Regions from separate parts of the Methylobacterium durans genome, predicted to be linked through region 3. Evidence: predicted binding sites of a transcription regulator. Region 3 holds the regulator's gene; each other region holds the start of a gene.
What was found. The regulator LexA, encoded in region 3, represses DNA repair genes until DNA is damaged. The targets are predictions, from matches to a motif close to TGTTCNNNNTGTGTTCNG.
Positions count from the first base shown of each region.

Region 1: the regulator LexA is predicted to act here: its motif matches at 4,700-4,717, upstream of DK389_RS08795 (putative DNA modification/repair radical SAM protein).
Region 2: the regulator LexA is predicted to act here: its motif matches at 3,864-3,881, upstream of DK389_RS14660 (ImuA family protein).

Region 1 is NZ_CP029550.1:1,896,090-1,902,404, forward strand. Features, by position in the region: partial or broken gene DK389_RS35855 (monovalent cation:proton antiporter-2 (CPA2) family protein) at 1-1,722, shown strand, start outside; gene DK389_RS08790 (UdgX family uracil-DNA binding protein) at 1,924-3,372, opposite strand; gene DK389_RS08795 (putative DNA modification/repair radical SAM protein) at 3,470-4,681, opposite strand; gene DK389_RS08800 (OsmC family protein) at 4,891-5,322, opposite strand; gene DK389_RS08805 (RecX family transcriptional regulator) at 5,319-5,969, opposite strand; partial or broken gene DK389_RS08810 (TAXI family TRAP transporter solute-binding subunit) at 6,122-6,315, shown strand, end outside.
Region 2 is NZ_CP029550.1:3,176,578-3,182,892, reverse strand. Features, by position in the region: gene DK389_RS14680 (hypothetical protein) at 1-248, shown strand, start outside; gene DK389_RS14675 (TerC family protein) at 284-1,321, opposite strand; partial or broken gene DK389_RS14670 (TIGR03862 family flavoprotein) at 1,543-2,472, shown strand; partial or broken gene DK389_RS35875 (NAD(P)/FAD-dependent oxidoreductase) at 2,382-2,759, shown strand; gene DK389_RS14665 (collagen-like domain-containing protein) at 2,763-3,662, opposite strand; gene DK389_RS14660 (ImuA family protein) at 3,913-4,725, shown strand; gene DK389_RS34255 (Y-family DNA polymerase) at 4,652-6,315, shown strand, end outside.
Region 3 is NZ_CP029550.1:3,661,526-3,667,840, forward strand. Features, by position in the region: gene DK389_RS16735 (ComEC/Rec2 family competence protein) at 1-1,460, shown strand, start outside; gene lexA (transcriptional repressor LexA) at 1,454-2,179, opposite strand; gene DK389_RS16745 (molybdopterin molybdotransferase MoeA) at 2,293-3,522, opposite strand; gene moaC (cyclic pyranopterin monophosphate synthase MoaC) at 3,519-4,010, opposite strand; gene trpC (indole-3-glycerol phosphate synthase TrpC) at 4,024-4,854, opposite strand; gene trpD (anthranilate phosphoribosyltransferase) at 4,864-5,877, opposite strand; gene DK389_RS16765 (anthranilate synthase component II) at 5,939-6,315, opposite strand, start outside.

The sequences.
Region 1 (6,315 bases), 1.8 Mb from region 3:
CGGCTACCTGCTGGCGGGCGTCCTCGTCGGCCCCTACACGCCGGGCTTCGTCGGCAACAGCGAACTCGCGGGCCAGCTCGCCGAGATCGGCGTGATCCTGCTGATGTTCGGCGTCGGCCTGCACTTCTCGATCAAGGACCTGATGGCGGTGCGCGCCATCGCGCTGCCGGGCGCCGTGGTGCAGATCGCGGTCGCCACCGCGATGGGCGGCGGCCTCGCCCTCGCATGGGGCTGGAGCCTCGGGCCGGCCTCGTCTTCGGCCTCGCCCTGTCGGTGGCGAGCACCGTCGTGCTCTTGCGGGCCTTGGAGGAGCGCGCCCTCCTCGACAGCGACAAGGGCCGGATCGCCGTGGGCTGGCTCATCGTCGAGGATCTGGCGATGGTGCTGGCCCTCGTGCTGCTGCCGGCGCTCGCTCCCTCGCTCGGGGGCAGCGAGGGCGGCGGCCATCACGGCGGGGGCGGCAACCTCTGGCTCACGCTGGGGCTGACGCTCGCCAAGGTCGCGGTCTTCGCGAGCCTGATGCTGATCGGCGGGCGCCGCTTCGTGCCCTGGCTCCTCGACCAGGCGGCGCGCACCGGCTCCCGGGAGCTCTTCACCCTCGCGGTGCTGGCGCTGGCCCTCGGCATCGCCTTCGGCTCGGCGGAGCTGTTCGGCGTCTCCTTCGCGCTCGGCGCCTTCTTCGCCGGGATGGTGCTCGCCGAATCCGACCTCAGCCACCAGGCCGCGGCCGATTCCCTGCCCCTGCAGGACGCCTTCGCGGTCCTGTTCTTCGTCTCGGTCGGGATGCTGTTCGACCCCGCCATCCTGATCCGCGAGCCGCTCTCGGTGCTGGCCGTGCTCGGCATCATCCTGCTCGGGAAGTCTCTCGCGGCGGTGGCGATCGTGCTGGCCTTCCGCCACCCGGTCGGCACGGCGCTGACCATCGCGGCAAGCCTCGCGCAGATCGGCGAGTTCTCCTTCATCCTCGTCAGCCTCGGCCTGTCGCTCAAGCTCCTGCCGACGGAGGGCCGCGACCTCATCCTGGGCGGCGCGCTCCTGTCGATCACCCTGAACCCGCTCTTCTTCGGGCTCGTCGCGCGGATCGAGCGGGCGCTCGCGGACCGGCCGGAGCTCGCCGCCCGCTTCGAGCGCAAGGGCGCGGGCGAGGTCGCCATGGCGCTCGAGACGGCGCCGCGGCGCGGCCACGCGGTGGTGATCGGCTACGGGCGCGTCGGCAGCAGCATCGGCAAGGCGCTCCAGGCCTGGGACCTGCCCTACGTGGTGGTGGACCGCGACCGGCGCCGGGTGCTCGAATTGCGCGAGCAGGGCCTCGACGCGATCTTCGGCGACGCCACCGCGCCCGGCATCCTGGAAGCCGCCGACATCGGCAGCGCCCACCTTCTCGTGCTCGCGACGCCGGATTCGCACAACACCGCCCGGCTCGTGGAGATCGCGCGCGGCGCCAATCCGCGGATCGACACGCTCATCCGCACCCACAGCGATGCCGAGCGCCGCCGCCTGGAGGAGCAGAAGGTCGGCCTCGTCCTGATGGGCGAGCGGGAGCTCGCCCTCGGCATGACGCTCTACGCCCTGCGCAGCCTCGGCGTGAAGGAAGGCGAGGCCCGCCTCTTCGTGGATTCGAGCCGCCAGCAGAGCCGGGCCGAGCCTGACGCCGAGATCGAGGCCGGGCCGGTGGCCCCGGAACTGCGCCCGCACAAGGAGGCCGACGCGGCGGAGGCGTGAGGGCACCCTGAGATCGACCCGGCCCTGCCATCGCGAGGCCGCCGCGCCCCCTCTCCCGTGCGGGAGAGGGTTGGGGTGAGGGATGCGAGGTTTCCGGAGAGGTCGCACCCCTCACCCGATCCGCGTCCTCCCGCGGACTCGACCTCTCCCGGACGGGAGAGGTGGGGAAGCGCCCCGACGATCAGCATCCTGGGTTCGTCCTCACCCCGCGAGCTCCCGCCCCAGCGCCTCGACCCGGCGCAGGTCGTCGAGGAACGCCGCGTAGGCCTCTGCCTTCGCCTCGTCCGGCAGGCGCAGCAGGTAGGAGGGGTGGACCGTGATGAAGCCCTGGAAGCGGTTGTCGAGGCGCTCGAAGCGGAAGGGGCCGCGCGCCCGGGTGATCGGGATCGCCTTTCCGGTCAGCGCCAGAACCGCGGTCGCGCCCAGCGCCACGACGAGCTTCGGGGCGACGAAGTCGAGCTCCCGGTCGAGCCACCAGCGATAGTGGCTGACCTCGCCCGCCGTCGGCTTCTGGTGAATGCGGCGCTTGCCGCGCTCCTCGAACTTGAAGTGCTTGACCGCATTCGTGAGGTAGGCGGCCGACCGGTCGATCCCCGCCTCCGCCATCGCCCGGGACAGGAGCTGGCCCGCGGGCCCGACGAAGGGCCGACCCTGCCGGTCCTCCTGGTCGCCCGGCTGCTCTCCGACGAAGGCGATCGCCGCGCCGACCGGCCCCTCCCCCAGGACGGCCTGGGTCGCGCCCGGCACCAGCGGCTCCGAGCGCCGGATGATGCCGTTGAGTTCCTCCAGGGAGGCGGGATCCTGGTCCGCCATCGCGGCGAGCGCGCGGGCGGGCTGGCGCTTCGTGGGCATCTGCGGCTCCCTCTCGATCATCGCGGTGGTGCGGGACGAGGCCTGACGGATCAGCGCGGGGATCGCGGCGGTCTCGGGCATGTTGTGCCAATACTTCTTCGGCATCTCCGCCCGCATGGCGCGCAGGTTGGTGCGCGCCGGGTTGAACGTGCTCTCGTAATAGTCCCGCCAGCCCGCCTCGAACCCGTCGCCCGGCGGCACGTCCTCGCGCCGGCCGGGCGGGCCGAACCGCAGCGTGTCCCCGTCCCAGTGCGCCGAGCCCTCCGGCGTGAGGATCGTCCAGGCGAGCGACCGGAACCGGTCCACGAAGAAGGGCGCGGCGGCCTCCAGGATATGGTGCTCCGGCTCGAACCAGGCGACGAAGCGCTCGGTTCCCGCCTCCGGCACCCGCCGGAAGCGCAGGAAGGCGTGCATCTTGTGCAGGTCGCGGGCGATCGCCTTCCGCATCAGATTGAGCCGGTGGACGAGCGGGTCGCTCGCCACCTCGAGGAGGTCGCGCTCGCCTGCTCGGAGGCGCCAGATCAGGGCGTAGAGCAGGGCGTAGCGCTCGGGGTCCCGGTGGGGCACCACCATCGGCACGAGGGCGGCCGCGGCCCGCGGCAGCGCCACCGGCGCCTCCGAGGACGCCGGCGGCGCTGCCCCGAACAGGCCCGCCGGCTCCTCGGCCGAGGACCAGACGACGCGCTCCGGCGGCACGCCCTCGGCGACGAGCCCGCGCACGGCCGCCCGGAACCCGTCGAGATCGGCGCCGGGGCGCAACGAGACGGCGCGGGTCCCCTCTCGTTCCGGGAGGGGCAGGGTGAGGGGGGCGAGCGCTCCGGATGCACCGATGTCCCTCACCCCGGCCCTCCCCCGGACGGGAGAGGGGGTCCGTCGCGGTTCCGGCCCGGCCATCTCAGAACAGGCTCAGCTGCGCGGCGGGCTCCACGAGGCGCGCGCGCAGGTCGAGGCGGTCGGTCAGCGCGGTCGGGCGGTAATCGGCCGCGATCAGGAAGGGGCGGGCGCGCTTTAGGCCCGAGGTGAGACGGGCGACGTCGTCGAGGCGCAGGCTCGTGTGGCGGCGCGCCTTGACGATCTTGTCCACCGCCCGTGCCCCGAGGCCGGGCACCCGCAGCAACATCTCCCGGTCGGCCCGGTTCACGTCGACGGGGAAATGGTGCCGGTTCTTCAGCGCCCAGGCGAGCTTCGGATCGACGTCGAGGGGAAACATCCCGCCCTCGGTCGCCTCGGCCACGTCGTCGGGGCTGAATTCGTAGTACCGGATCAGCCAGTCCGCTTGGTAGAGCCGGTGCTCGCGCTGGAGCGGGGGCGCCTTCAGGGGCAGGATGGTCGAGCCGTCGGGAATCGGGCTGAAGGCCGAGTAGTAGACGCGCTTCAGGCCGAACGTGCCGTAGAGATGGGCGCTCTTGCGGATCAGCGCCTCGTCGGAGGTCGAATCCGCGCCCACGATCACCTGCGTCGACTGGCCGGCCGGCGAGAAGCGGCGGCGCTCGGCCTTGGCCTCGGTGATGCGGCTGCCGATCTGCTCCATCGCGCCCTGGATCGAGGCGCCGTCCTTCTCGGGCGCGAGGCGCTCCAGGCTCGCCTCGGTCGGCAGTTCGAGGTTGATCGAGAGACGGTCGGCGTAGAGGCCCGCCTCCTCGATCAGCCACGGGCTCGCCTCGGGAATCGACTTCAGGTGGATGTAGCCGCGGAAGCCGTGCTCGCGGCGGAGCTTCTTCGCGACGCGGGTCAGGAGTTCCATCGTGTGGTCCGGCGACTTGATGATGCCGGACGAGAGGAACAAGCCCTCGATATAGTTGCGCTTGTAGAACTCGACCGTGAGCGTCACGACCTCGTCGACGGAGAACTTCGCCCGGCGCACGTTCGAGGAGCGGCGGTTCACGCAATAGGCGCAGTCGAACAGGCAGTAATTGGTCAGCAGGATCTTCAGGAGCGAGATGCAGCGCCCGTCCGGCGTGTAGGCGTGGCAGATGCCGGCGCCCGTCGTGGACCCGAGCCCGTCCTTGCCCGCCGCCCGCTTGGGCGCTCCGGACGAGGCGCAGGAGGCATCGTACTTCGCGGCATCGGCCAGGATGCGCAGCTTCTTGGCAAGCGTCTCGTCCATGCGGGACAAGATGCCGTTCGTTCGCGGTTTGTTCAAGGAGCGGGGCGGCGCCGTCCCGCGCCGTGGCGCCGCACCCCGCCACAGGCGGCCCCCTCTCCCGTTCGGGAAGGGTTGGGGTGAGGGATACAGGTCCCTCCGGACAGGTCGCACCCCTCACCCGGTCGGCTGACACCGACTCGACCTCTCCCGGACGGGAGAGGTCGGGCGGCTCAGCCCTGATTCAGCGTGGCCTTGAGGGTGATCTCGGCGTTCAGCACCTTCGAGATCGGGCAGCCGGTCTCGGCGGCGTGGGCGAGTTCGTCGAATTTCGCCTGGTCGATGCCGGGGATCGTGGCGGTCAGCGTGAGGGCCGACTTCGTCACCTTGAACCCGGCGCCGTCCTTCTCCAGCGTCACGACCGATTCCGTCGTCATCTCGGTGGCGGCGAGGCCCGCTTCCTGGAGCTGGAAGGCGAGCGCCATCGTGAAGCAGCCCGCATGCGCGGCCGCGATCAGCTCCTCGGGGTTGGTGCCGGGCTTGTCCTCGAAGCGGGTGTTGAAGCCGTAGGGCTGGTCCGAGAGCACGCCCGACCCGGTCGTGATGCGGCCCTTCCCCTCCTTGCCGTTGCCCTGCCAGACGGCGTGCGCCTTGCGGTTGATCATCGGGATGTCCTGTCGTGGCGGGCGCCGCGCGGGATGCGCGGGACGAAGATGGCCCGGCTGCCATCCCGAGGTGGAGCGGCCTTGGCCGAAATCCAGCGCCCGCGACCGTTCTCAGGCGGCGTCCTCCCCGGCTCCTCCTCCGCATCGACGATCCGGCGGGCGAGGTCGTAGGGAAAGCCCGCCCGGGCGAGCGCGGCGAGGTCCCGGTCGCGATGGGCCGCCCGGGCGTCCGGCCGCCGGAAGGGCCCGAGGCGGCGGCGCTTGGCGTAGGCGCGCGCGGCCTCCTCCTCCACCCCCTCCGGCTCGCCCTCGGAGGCGGCCTCGCGCTCGGCCTCCATCGCCGCCGCGATCGTGTCGCGGGGGACGCCCTTGGCGGCGAGCTTGGCGGCCGCGCCCCGCGCCGAGGCGCCGCGGCGGCGGAGCGTCGCGAGGCGGGCGGCGGTGAAGCGGGCATCGTCCACGAGGCCGGCGCGGGCGGCGCGCGCCACGGTCTCCTCGACCATCGGCGCGAAGGTCTCGGCCGCCTCGCCGCGGGCGCGGGTACGCTTCTCGACGCGCCGCCGCAGGGTCCGGCGCAGCATCTCGGTCGAGGCGCTGTAGCGCTCGAGATAATGGAGGGCCGCCCGCTCGAGCCAGGCCGCCGTCACCGGCGGCGCGGGCCTTGCATCACGATTTTGAGGCGGCGCAACGTTTGGCGGAGTCACCGGTTCTTCACCTTTCGGACAGGATTACGATTCATGACTGGGTCATGGAAAGCACGAAACGCAGAGGGAAGCGGGCCGCGCTGCCCGCGCTCCTCGTGAGACGCGAGTGGCTCCTCGTCCTGCTCGCCCTCGGGCTCGCCGCCACCGCGGCGGCCGTCGTCTACCTGTCGCGCCCCACCACCCTCAGCGTCGCGGTCGGCCCCGCGACGGCGCCGAGGCCGCCCTGATGGAGGCCTACGCCAACGCGCTGGCCCGCGGCCGCGAGGACGTGCGCCTCAAGATCGTCCCC
Region 2 (6,315 bases), 480 kb from region 3:
CGCAGGACCCCGACCGGGTCAGGCGCGGCGCCGTCAACATGGGCTCCTTCTCGGTCACGATCCGGCCGGAAGGATCGGCCCTGGTGTTCACGGACGGGGAGCAGGGCGTGATCGGCGCCTACGACGCGGAGGAATTCTCCTGCAGCGTCCGGATGCGCCTGCTGCCGCCGATCCTGGCCGTGGAGAGCAACAGCGCCTGCGGCGGCATGAACGTGAGCTTCTCGGGGCTCTATCGACGCGGCGATTGAGGGCGGATCCCGGCTCCTCGCGCCCCGGCCCGCCGTCAGGCCCGGCCGTGCATCTGCGCCTCGCGTTCGATCGCTTCCGCCTCGTTCGCCTCCGCCTTCGCCTCGCCGCGGGTGCGCCAGAGGCTGTAGGCGATGCCGGCGAAGAGCAGCACCAGGGTCACGACGAGCGATACCCACGGCGGGACATCGACCAGCTCGAACGTGTCGGCCACGACGATCTTGGCGCCGATGAAGATCAGGATGAAGGCGAGCGCGGTCTTCAGGTAGGCGAAGCGCTCCACCATCGCGGCGAGCGCGAAGTAGAGGGCGCGCAGCCCCAGGATCGCGAAGATGTTCGAGGTGTAGACCACGAAGGTGTCGGTGGTGATGGCGAAGATCGCCGGCACGCTGTCGACGGCGAAGATCACGTCGGCGCCGTTGACGAGGACGAGGGCGAGGGCGAGCGGGGTGAGCCACAGGACCGGCTTGCCGCTCTGCGGGTGAGGCTGCCGCACCACGAAGCGCTGGCCGTGCAATTCGGGCGTGATGCGCAGCCGCTTGCGCAGCCAGCGCACGGCGGCGTTGTCCTGGACGTCGCCCTCGTCCTCCTCCTTCGAGAGGAGCATCTTGAGGCCGGCATAGATCAGGAAGGCGGCAAACAGCGAGAGCACCCAGGCCGCCTGGTGGACGAGGGCGGCGCCGAGCCCGATCATCAGGCCCCGCAGCAGGATCGCGGCGAGGATACCCCAGACCAGCACCCGGTGCTGGGCGGCGCGCGGGATGCCGAGCGCCGACAGGATGACCGCGATCACGAAGACGTTGTCCATCGACAGCGACTTCTCGACGACGAGGCCGGCCACGTATTCCTGGCCCGCCTGTGGGCCGAAATACCACCAGACCCAGCCGCCGAAGATCAGGCCGAGGGTGAGGTAGAAGGCGGTGAGCCCGAGGCTCTCCTTGACGCCGATCTCGTGGTTCTTGTCGCGGTGGAGGAGGCCGAGGTCGAAGGCGAGCAGCCCGAGGATCAGGGCGTGGAAGCCGAGCCATACCCAGACCGGCTTGCCGAGCCACACGATGTACAGGAAATCGACCATCCGCCGGACCCGTGATGCTTCTTGAGGGAGAGCATCGGCTCCGACATCACGGAAGCATCAAGAATGCGTCCCGTCAGAGGGGCCCGCAGCCGATCCTGGCGAGTTGGGGACGGGGCAGGGGTGAGTCAAGGGCGGCGGTGGCAACGGCTCGACCGCCCATTCAGCGCTCTGGGGACGGATAGCAGTTGACAGCGCCGCCTCCCCGGCCCCTTCCCCATCGCATGGACACCCGTGCGGATCAGACACTCGTGATCGTCGGCGGCGGGCCGGCGGGGCTCGCGGCGGCGGAGGTTCTGGCGGAGGCCGGGCACGCCGTCACGGTCCTCGACCGGATGCCCTCGGTCGGGCGCAAGCTCCTGATCGCGGGGCGCGGCGGGCTCAACCTCACCCACAGCGAGCCGCTGCCCGCCTTCCTGGCCCGCTACCATCCGCCCGGCAGTCTCGGGCAAGCGATCGGGACCTTCCCGCCCGATTCCCTCCGGGCATGGTGCGAGGGGCTCGGCGAGCCGACCTTCGTCGGATCGAGCGGGCGTGTGTTTCCGAAAAGCTTCAAGGCCTCGCCGCTGCTGCGGGCGTGGCTCGCCCGGCTCGGCCGCCTCGGCGTGACGATCCGGACCCGGCACCGGCTGGTGGGCCTGTTGGACGGCGGCCTCGCCTTCGAGGCGCCGGAGGGGCCTCTCACCCTGCGCCCGCGCGCCGCCCTGCTGGCGCTCGGCGGGGCGAGCTGGCCGCGCCTCGGCTCGGACGGGGCCTGGGTGCCGCTCCTCGAAGGGCTCGGCGTGCCGGTCTCGGAATTGCGGCCGGCCAATGCGGGCTTCTCGGTGGCGTGGTCCAAACTGTTCCGGGAGCGTTTCGCGGGCGAGCCCCTGAAGCGCGTCGCCCTCCGCGCCGAGGGCGAGACGGTGCGGGGGGAGGCCGTGATCACGGCCGAGGGCATCGAGGGCGGGGCCGTCTACGCCCTGTCGCGGGTCCTGCGGGAGGCGATCCGGGCGCGGGGCGAGGCCCGCCTCGTCCTCGACCTGCGGCCGGACCTGACCGAAGTGGCCCTCGCCGCCCGCCTCGGGGCGGGAAGGCCTGGGCAATCCACGGCGACGCGCCTGCGCAAAGCGGCGGGACTCGCGCCCGTCGCGGCCGGATTGCTGCGGGAGGCGGCCGGCCCCGCCCTGCCCGCGGCTGCGCCGGACCTTGCCGCGCTGATCAAGGCTGCCCCCTGCGGCTCACCGCGATGCGGCCGGTCGAGCAGGCGATCTCGACGGCCGGCGGCGTCGAGGCCTCCGCCCTCGATCCGGGCTTCATGCTGCGAGCCCGGCCCGGCCTGTTCGTGGCCGGCGAGATGCTCGACTGGGAGGCTCCGACCGGCGGCTACCTCCTGCAGGGCGCCTTCGCGAGCGGGCGGGCGGCGGCGACCGGGATGCTCGACTGGCTGCGGGCGGCGTGAACCTCACAACCGCGCGCAGAAGCCGACCATGCCGGCGGCGTCGGACGGGCAGGCAGCGCTCGCCGTGCCCCCGGCGATCGGCGTGAAGACCGGGTTGCCGCCCTTCAGGCAATAGGCCGAGACGAAGACCTCGCCCGCCTCGCAGGCGAGCTTGCAGCCCTCGGGCGAACAGGATTCCGTGCGCACCGTCCGGAACGGCGCGGGGGCGGAGGTGCTGGCCGTCGAGGCCGCGGCCCCCGGTTCGCCGCGGGGACCCGGCTGGCCGGGCGCGCCCTGGGCGCCGGGCTCTCCGCGCAGGCCCGCCTCGCCCGTGGGACCGGCCTCTCCGCGCGCACCCGTCTCGCCCTTGGGACCGGCCTCTCCCTTGGGACCGGCCTCGCCCTTGGGACCGGCCTCGCCCTTGGGGCCCGTCTCGCCTTTCGCGCCAGCTTCGCCCTGCGGGCCGGCGGGCCCCTGCAGCCCCGCCATGCCCTGCGGCCCCGTCGGGCCGGGCTCGCCCTGGGGACCCGCCGGGCCTTCGGGGGCGCAATTGGCCACCACCACCTCGCGCTCGTCCTCCTCCGCCTTGAGGGTCGCCACGCAGGTCGCCGGACGATAGGGCAGCCGGAAGACGAAGCGGCCGCGCCGGTCGGCCATCACCGAGATGTCGTCGTCCATCACCACCACGGCGCCGCCCTTGCGCACGGAGCCGGAGATGCGCAGGTCCCCCGCCTCGATGCGGGCGTCGTAGACCATGATGGGCTGGCTCGGCGCCTGGGGTCGACGGGCGGCGCGCGCCGGGCGGGCGGGCGTGGCGGGCGCGGCCTGCGTCGCCGGCTGATCCAGCGGCTGGGCGAGGACGGGCGGCGTGCAGGCAAGCGGAAGCAGGCCCGCCAGGGCCGTGGCGACGCGAGCGATGCGCATGGACGTTCCCCCCGAGTGATCCGCACCCCGTTCGGGCGGGCGGGGGACATTGCCGCCCCCCGAGCGGCGGGGTCAACCCTGTCTCCGGGGCCTCCGGCCGCATCCCGAGTCCCCGCTAATCCACAGCCGTCCACACCTCTCCACAGGCCAAAGCCATGGGGGTGCACGGAAAATCGTGAGGCGTCGGAAACCGGTTGAGATTGTTCCTGTTTTGTTCTTATCGTGGCCGCACAGTCGGAGCCGGTGCAGGATGGAGCGGTCGCATGAGGAACCGGACGGAGACGCGCGCGCCGACGGCGCTCCGGAGGCCGAGCCGCCCGACAGAGCCACCCGCCACGCCGCGGCCCGCGCGGCCCTGCGCGGGATCGCGACGGCCGGATCGGAGCCGGATCGGCACGGCTCCGCCGTCCTGCCCTTCGGCGTGGGACCGGTCGACGCGCATCTTCCCGGCGGGGGCCTGCGCCTCGGCCGCGCCCACGAGATCGCCCCGATGGCCGAGGGCGACGAGCCCTGCGCCCTCGGCTTCGGCCTCGCCCTTCTCGCCCGCCGCCTCGACCGGGCAGCGGGCGAAGCCCTCCTCGTCGTCGCCCCCGGCCATCCGACGCCCTACGGGCACGGGCTCGCCGGGCTCGGGCTCGATCCGGGCCGCGTCCTCCTCCTGGAGGCGGGCAGCGACGCGGAGGTCTACCTCGCCTTGGAGGAGGCTCTGCGGGCGGGCAGCCTGCCGGCGCTCGCCGGGTTCGTCGGGGACGGCCTGTCCCTGAAGCAGGGGCGGCGCCTGCAACTCGCCGCCGAGGCCGCGGGGCCCCTCCTCCTGATCCTGCGCCCGGCCCGCGCCGAGGCGCCGAACGGCGCGGCGACCCGTTGGCGGATCGCCGCGGGCGGGGCGGCCCGGGACCGCTTCGGCTGCCTCGCCGGCCCGCGCTGGCGGGCGCATCTCGACCGCTGCCGCAACGGGCGGCCGGGCACGTGGCTGTTGGAGTGGGATCATGCCGCGCATCGTTTCGGTCTGCCTGACGCACTGGCCGGTCACCCGCCTGCGGCGCGCCTTGCGGGAGCCTGACGACGGGCTGCCAATGGCCGTCGCAGCCCTGGGATCCGGGGGCCTGCGCCTGACGGCGGTCGATGCCCGCGCCCACGCGCTCGGCCTGCGCCCAGGCGAGCCGCTCGGCCGCGTGCAGGCCCGGATCGGCACGCCGCTCAAGGTCCACCCGGCCGATCCGGAGGCCGACGCCGCCGCCCTCGTCCGGCTCTGCCTCTGGGCACAGCGCTACACGCCCCTCGTCGCTGCCTTCGGGGCGGCGGAGGGGGGCGAGGGCCTGTTCCTCGACGTGGCGGGGGCGAGCCACCTCCTCGGCGGCGAGGCGGGGCTGATGGCCGACATCGCCGGCCGCCTCGCCGCCCACGGGATTCCTGCCCGCCTCGCGCTCGCCGACACGCCCGGCGCCGCCTTCGCGCTGGCCCGCCACGGGCGGGACGGCACCGTCGTGGCGCCGGGGGCGAATGCCGTTTCCCTGCGGGCGCTGCCCGTCGAGGCGCTGCGGCTCGAACCGGAGACGGTGGCGGCGCTGAAGCGCCTCGGCCTGCGCCGGATCGGGGCCCTGGCGGACGCGGCCCGCGCGCCGCTCGCCCGCCGCTTCGGGGAGGCGCTGATCACCCGGCTCGACCAGGCGCTGGGCTTGCGCCCCGAGCCCCTCGCCCCCCTCGGCGAGGCGGTCAGCTACGGCGCGGCCCGCGGCTTCCTCGAACCGATCGGCCGGCAGGAGACGATCGTCGTGACCGCGCAGCGGCTGATGGGGGAGATCGCGCCGCGTCTCGCGGCGGACGGGCTCGGGGCCTGCGCCCTGCGCCTCAGCCTGCACCGGGTCGACGATGCCGTGCGCCGTCTCGATCTCGGCCTCGCCGAGCCGACCCGCTGCCCGGAGCATGTCGGCCGCCTGCTGCGCCTGCGCCTTGAGCGGCTCGGGCCCGAGCTCGACGCGGGCTTCGGCTTCGAGACCGTGCGCCTCGACGTGACGGGCACGGGCGCGATGCCGGCCCGACAAGGTGCTCTCGCGCGTCTCGCCGAGCCGGAGACCACCGCACTCGCCCGCCTCGCCGACGCCCTCGGCCAGCGCCTCGGCCGCCGGGTGATCCGCCTGGAGGCGCGCGAGAGCCACCTCCCGGAGCGGGCGGACGTACTGGTGCCCTGGGGAGGGGTGATGGCACGCGGGACACCTCTCCCGTTCGGGAGAGGGCGCGTGCGCGCCAGCGCACCGGGTGAGGGGTGCGACCTTTCCGGAGAGGTCGCACCCCTCACCCCGACCCTCTCCCGAACGGGAGAGGGGGCGCGGCGCGCCGTCCGATCCATCCTTCCACCGCGCTCGGGCGGGCATGGGGATCCCGAGCCCGTTACCCGCGTCATCCTGCACTGGCCCGGCCCGGAGGAGGGCCTGCGCCCGCGCCCCCTCGTCCTGTTCGAGCGCAGCGAAGCGGCCGAGGAGGTGATCGCGCTGGCGCCGGAAGGACCGCCGGAGCGGTTCCGCTGGCGGCGGCGGTTGCACCGGGTCGCCCACGCGGAGGGGCCGGAGCGGATCGCGCCCGAATGGTGGCGGAGTCCCGGCAAGACCGGCCCGGACAGGACGCGCGACTACTACGTGGTCGAGTGCGAATC
Region 3 (6,315 bases):
CGCTGGTGACGGGCAAGCGCGGGCTCATCGCGCCCGAGACGAACGACGTGCTGCGGGCCGCCGGGATCTACCATGTCGTCTCGATCTCCGGCCTCCACATGGTGCTGGCCGCCGGGGTCGTGTTCTGGCTGGTGCGCTCCGCGCTGGCGCTCGTCCCGCATCTCGCCCTGCTGTGGCCGATCAAGAAGATCGCCGCCGGTTTCGCGATGACGGGCGTCACCGCCTATTGCGCGTTCTCCGGCTGGGACGTCGCCGCCGAGCGGGCTCTCATCATGACCCTGATCATGCTCGGCGCCATCCTGGTCGATCGGCCGGCGTTGAACATGCGCAACCTCGCGCTGGCGGCCTTCGTGGCGCTCGCGCGCGAGCCGGAGGCCCTGCTCGGCCCGAGCTTCCAGATGTCGTTCGGGGCAGTGGCGGGGCTGACCGCCTGCGCGCGCTTCATCGATGGCCGGTTGTTGCGGCGTGCAGGCGACGGCCTTGCGGGGCGTGCGATCGGCCTCGCATCGACGGCCGTCTTCGGTACTCTGCTCACCACGCTGGTGGCGCAGATCGCGACGGCGCCCTTCGCCACCTTCCATTTCCAGACGATCCAGCCCTTCGGCCTCGTCGGCAACGCGCTGACCTTGCCCCTCGTCTCGCTGGCCGTGATGCCAGCCGCCGTGCTCGGCATCCTCGCCTACCCGTTTGCCCTCGATCAGCCGGTCTGGTGGCTGATGGGGCAGGCGGTCCGCGGGATGCTCGCGATCTCCGGCTGGATCGGTGGCTTCGGGCAGGCCACGATCGTGGTGCCGGCCTTCGGGGTCGGCGGCCTGGCTCTGCTGACCCTCGGCCTCCTCGTCGCGGTCCTGCCCGTCTCGCGCCTGCGCCGGATCGCGATCGTCCCGGTCGCGCTCGGGCTCCTCACGGCGGCAGCGCCCGAGCGCCACGACATCTTCATCGACCGGGAGGGCCGGGGAGCGGCGGTTCGGGGGGGCAGCGGCCGCCTCATTGCCCTCGGCCGGCCCTCGTCCTTCGTCCTCGAACAGTGGCTGAAGGCGGACGGCGACGCGCGCAGAGCCTCCGAGGCCGGGGAAGGGGCAACCTGCGACCGGCTCGGCTGCACCTTGAGGGCGTTCGACGGGCGGCAGGTCGCGCTCGCGCGTGACAAGCGGGCGCTGCCCGAGGATTGCGCGCGGGCGGACATCCTCATCACCCCGCACAGCGCCCCGGCGGGCTGCGCGGCCGGCCTCGTCATCGATCGCGCCGCGCTCGCGCGCTCGGGCGCCGTGGCGATCCGCCTGGACGCATCGGGCCCAGTGGTCTCCGGCGCCCGTGAGACCGCACGCTCGCTGCCGTGGCGGCCCCTCGCGTCACGTCCGGCTCAGCCGAGCCCCGCCGTCCTGCGGCAACGTCCCGATGAGGCCGCCTCCGAGGAAGCGGACGCGGCGCCGGAGTCCGGAGCCGAATCCCTTCAGTAGCGACGCACGAGGCTGACGAGGCGGCCCTGGATGCGGACCCGGTCGGGCCCGAGCACGCGGGTCTCGTAGGCCGGGTTCGCGGCTTCGAGTGCGATGGAGGAGCCGCGGCGGCGCAGGCGCTTCAGCGTCGCCTCCTCGTCGTCGATCAGCGCCACGATGATGTCGCCGGTATTGGCCGTGTCCTGCTTGCGGATCACGACGAGGTCGCCGTCGAGGATGCCGGCCTCGACCATCGAATCGCCGCGCACTTCGAGCGCGTAATGCTCGCCGCCCGCCAGGAAGTCCGGCGAGAGCGTGATGGACGCGCTCTGGTTCTGGATCGCCGAGATCGGCGTGCCGGCCGCGATCCGCCCCATCACGGGGATGGTCAGGGCGCGCCCGTTCTCGTCGGTCGCCTGCGTCATCGGCATCTTGGCGGCCGGTGCCCGCGCGCGCCCGCCCTCGACGACGCTCGGCGTGAAGCGGCGCACCTCGCTGCCCGTGCCGGTGGCGGCCTGACCCAGGCTCTCCGGCATGCGGATCACCTCGATCGCCCGGGCCCGGTTCGGCAGACGGCGGAGGAACCCGCGCTCCTCGAGTGCGGTGATGAGCCGATGGATGCCGGATTTCGATTTGAGGTCGAGGGCATCCTTCATCTCGTCGAAGGACGGGGGGACGCCGCTCTCGCGCATCCGCTGCTGGATGAAACGGAGCAGATCCAGCTGTTTACGCGTCAGCATGGGGCAGACTCATCTCTCGGAGGCGACGCGGCGTGCGGTCGCGGAAACAAAGCGCGAACAGGTTAAACGTTCCGCAAGTGTTCCGCAAGCGCAGCTTGGCGATACTGATGAGATCAGAGAATGCCCCGGTCGAGCCGGATGATGCGGCAGGATTCGCCGGCCTCGGCCGCGGGCGCGTGCGGCGGGCGGACGAGGAGCGCCTCGGCCTGACCGAGAACCGAGAGCATCGACGAATCCTGTCGCGTCTCGGGATGTGCGACGGGGAGCCGGTCGGGCGCGGTGTCGAGGCGCGCCCGCATGTAGTCGGCCCGGCCGTCGTTTCGCGGAAGCGCGCGCCCGAGGATCGCCGGCTCGCTGCGGTCGGCGCCGGCCCGCGGATCGCCGAGGAGCGCGCGGATCGCCGGCACCACGAAGAGCATCCCGCAGACGATGGCCGAGACCGGGTTGCCGGGCAGCCCGATCACCAGCATCTCGCCGAGCCGGCCGTGCATCAGCGGCTTGCCGGGTCGCAGCGCGACGCGCCAGAAGCCGAGCTCCAGCCCCTCGCGGGCGAGCGCCGATTGGACAAGATCGTGATCGCCGACGGAGGCGCCGCCGAGCGTCACGAAGAGGTCGGCGCGGGCCTCCCGCGCGCGGCGGATCGCGTCCTCCAGCGCCGGCAGGCTATCGCCCGCGATGCCGAGGTCGATCGGCTCGGCGCCCGCGGCGCGGGCGAGCGCGGCGAGCGCGAGCGCGTTCGAGGCGACGATCTGGTCCCAGGCCGCCGGCGCCCCCGGCGCCACCAGCTCGTCGCCGGTGGCGAGGATGGCGACGCGGGGTCGACGGCGCACCGAAACCTCCCCGTGACCCGCCGCCGCCGCCAGCGCGAGGCGGCGCGCGTCGAGGCTGTCGCCGGCCTGGAGCAGCGCTTCGCCCGCGCGGAAATCGAGCCCGGCGGGGCGCACGAAGCGGCCGGCCGCCACGCGCTCCCGCGCGATCACGCTGTCGCCCTCGGCCTCCGCATCCTCCTGGATCAGGATCGCGTCCGCGCCCTCCGGCACGGGCGCGCCCGTGAAGATGCGCACGGCCTCCCCCGGACCGATCCGGCCGGCATGACCGTGGCCCGCCGCGCTCGTGCCGACGAGACGCAGCCGGGCCGGGACGCTGTCGAGGTCGGCGGCGCGCACGGCGTAGCCGTCCATCGCGGAGGCCGGGAAGGGCGGCTGGGTGCGCTGCGCCGCCACCGGCTCCGCGAGGGTTCGCCCGGCGGCGGCCGCGATCCCGGCGCGCTCGGCCTCGACGGGCCGGGCCACGCTCGCGAGGATGCGTTCCAGCGCCTCCGCGACGGGCAGGAGCCCGCTCACGCGCCGGCCTCCGCGTCCGCGCGGTAGCTGCCCGATCGGCCGCCGTCCTTGGCCAGCAGCCGGATGCCCTCGATACGCATGCCGCGGTCGACCGCCTTCACCATGTCGTAGACCGTCAGGCAGGCGACCGAGACCGCGGTCAGCGCCTCCATCTCGACGCCGGTCGGGCCCTGCACGCGCACCTCCGCGGTGAGGCGAAGGCCGGGGAGCGCGTCGTCGGCCTCGCAGGTCACGTGGACCTTCGAGAGCAGGAGCGGGTGGCAGAGCGGGATCAACTCGTGCGTGCGCTTGGCCGCCATGATGCCGGCAAGCCGCGCGGTGCCGATGACATCGCCCTTCTTGGCATCGCCCTCGCGGATGAGCCTGAGCGTCTCGGGCAGCATCACCACGGCCCCTTCGGCGAGCGCCGTGCGGGTGGTCGCGGCCTTGTCGGTGACGTCGACCATGTTGGCCGCGCCGGTGGCGTCGAGATGGGTGAGGCCGGTCATGGGCTGGTCCGGATCACGCCGTCTCGCCGAACAGGAGGTCGCGGGTCGCCCGGGTCAGGTCCGCCTGCCGCATCAGGCTCTCGCCTACGAGCACCGTGTGGAGGCCGTTCTCCGCGAGGCGGACGACGTCCGCGTGGCCGGCGATGCCGCTCTCGGCCACGGGGATGCGATCCTTCGGGATTCCGGGCGCGAGGCGGATCGCGGTGTCGAACGAGACCTCGAAAGTCTTCAGGTTGCGGTTGTTGATGCCGATGAGGCGCGTGCCGAGGGGGATCGCCCGCTCCAGCTCCTCGGCATCGTGCACCTCCACCAGCACGTCCATGCCGAGGTCGTGCGCCGTCTCGACGATCGTCGAAGCCTCCTCGTCGTCGAGGCAGGCCATGATCGCGAGCACGCAATCGGCGCCCCAGGCCCGCGCCTCGAGCACCTGATAGGGCTCGAACATGAAGTCCTTGCGCAGCACCGGCAGGGTACAGGCGGCCCGCGCCTCCACGAGATAGTCGGGGCGGCCCTGGAACGAGGGCTCGTCGGTGAGCACCGAGAGGCAGGTCGCGCCGCCGGCTTCGTAGGCGGCCGCGAGCGTCGCCGGGTCGAAATCGGCCCGGATCAGCCCCTTCGAGGGCGAGGCCTTCTTCACCTCCGCGATGAGGGCGGAACGTCCGGCCGCGATGTGGGCGCCGATCGCGTCCGCGAAGCCCCGCGGCGGGGTCTGAGCGGCGGCGCGCGCCTCCAGTTCCGATTCGGAGACGCGCAGCTTCGCCTCGGCGATCTCCCGCCGCTTGTAGGCCTCGATCCGGGCCAGGACGGTCTGTCCCGTCGCGCCCGTGGTTGCGGTCTCGGACATCGGCATCCCTCAGGCGTTCGAAACCTCGACGAGGCGGGCGAGCGTGGCCCGTGCCGCCCCGCTGGCGATGGCCGCGTCGGCGCGCGCGACGCCCTCGGCGAGCGTCGAGGCGGCCCCCGCGACCACGAGGCCGGCCCCAGCATTGAGAACGGCGATGTCCCGGTAGGCGTTGCGGGCGCCGTCGAGGACGGTGCCGAGCGCGCGGGCATTGTGGTCGGGATCGCCCCCGCGCAGATCCTCCAGGGTCGCGAGCGGCAGCCCGACCTCGCGGGGATCGATGCGGAAGCGCGTGATGTGCCCGTCCTCCAGGGCCACTACCGCGGTCGGACCCGTCACGGTGATCTCGTCGAGCCCGTCCGAGCCGTGCACGGTCCAGACCCGGCGGCTGCCGAGGGCCGAGAGCACCTGGGTCAGCGGCTCCGCCCAGTCCGGCGTCGAGACCCCGAGAAGCTGGCGGGTGACGCCCGCCGGGTTCGAGAGGGGGCCGAGCAGGTTGAAGATGGTGCGGACCGGCAATTGCGAGCGCACGGGCGCGACGTGGCGCATGGCGCCGTGGTGCGTCTGCGCGAACATGAAGCAGAGGCCGGCCTGATCGAGGCAGCGGCCGAGGCCCTCCGGATCGAGGCCGAGCTTCACGCCGAGGGAGGCCAGCACGTCCGCGGCGCCCGAGCGCGAGGTGGCGGCCCGGTTGCCGTGCTTGGCGACCGGCACGCCGCAGGCGGCCGTGACGATCGCCGCCAGCGTCGAGACGTTGTAGCTGCCCGAATGGTCGCCGCCGGTGCCGACGATGTCGACGGCGCCCGCGACGGAGGACACCGGGACCATCCGGGCCCGCATCGCCTCGACGGCGCCCGTGATCTCCTCGACCGTCTCGCCGCGGACTTTCAGGGCGACGAGGAAGGCCGCCGCCTGCACCGGCGTCACCTCGCCGGAGAGGAGATCGTCGAAGGCGGCGCGCGCCTCGTCGCGGCTCAAGGACTGCCCGGAAGCGGCCTTGGCCAGGGGATGCTTGAAGGATTCCATGCGCCGGACGCGGTCTGTCGATGCCGGCGCGCCGCGCGTCGGCGCGTCCCGGTCTGCAGCGTCAATGCACGTCGTTCGCGTGCTTGTCACGCTCCGCGTTCCAGGCCGCGGCTATCTCCAGGAAGTTGCGCAGGATCTGCGTCCCGTGCTGCGAGAGGATGCTCTCGGGGTGGAACTGCACGCCGTGGACCGGCCGTGTCCGGTGCTCCAGCCCCATGATCAGCCCATCGGCCTCGGCCGTCACGGCGAGATCGTCGGGGCAGCCGGCCCGATCGACGACGAGGGAGTGGTAGCGCGTGGCCTGGAGCGGCCCGTTGATGCCGCGGAAGACGCCGCCTGCCCCGTGCTCGATCGTAGAGACCTTGCCGTGCATCGGCGCGGGCGCGCGCACGACATCGCCGCCGAAGGCCTGCCCGATCGCCTGCAGGCCGAGGCAGA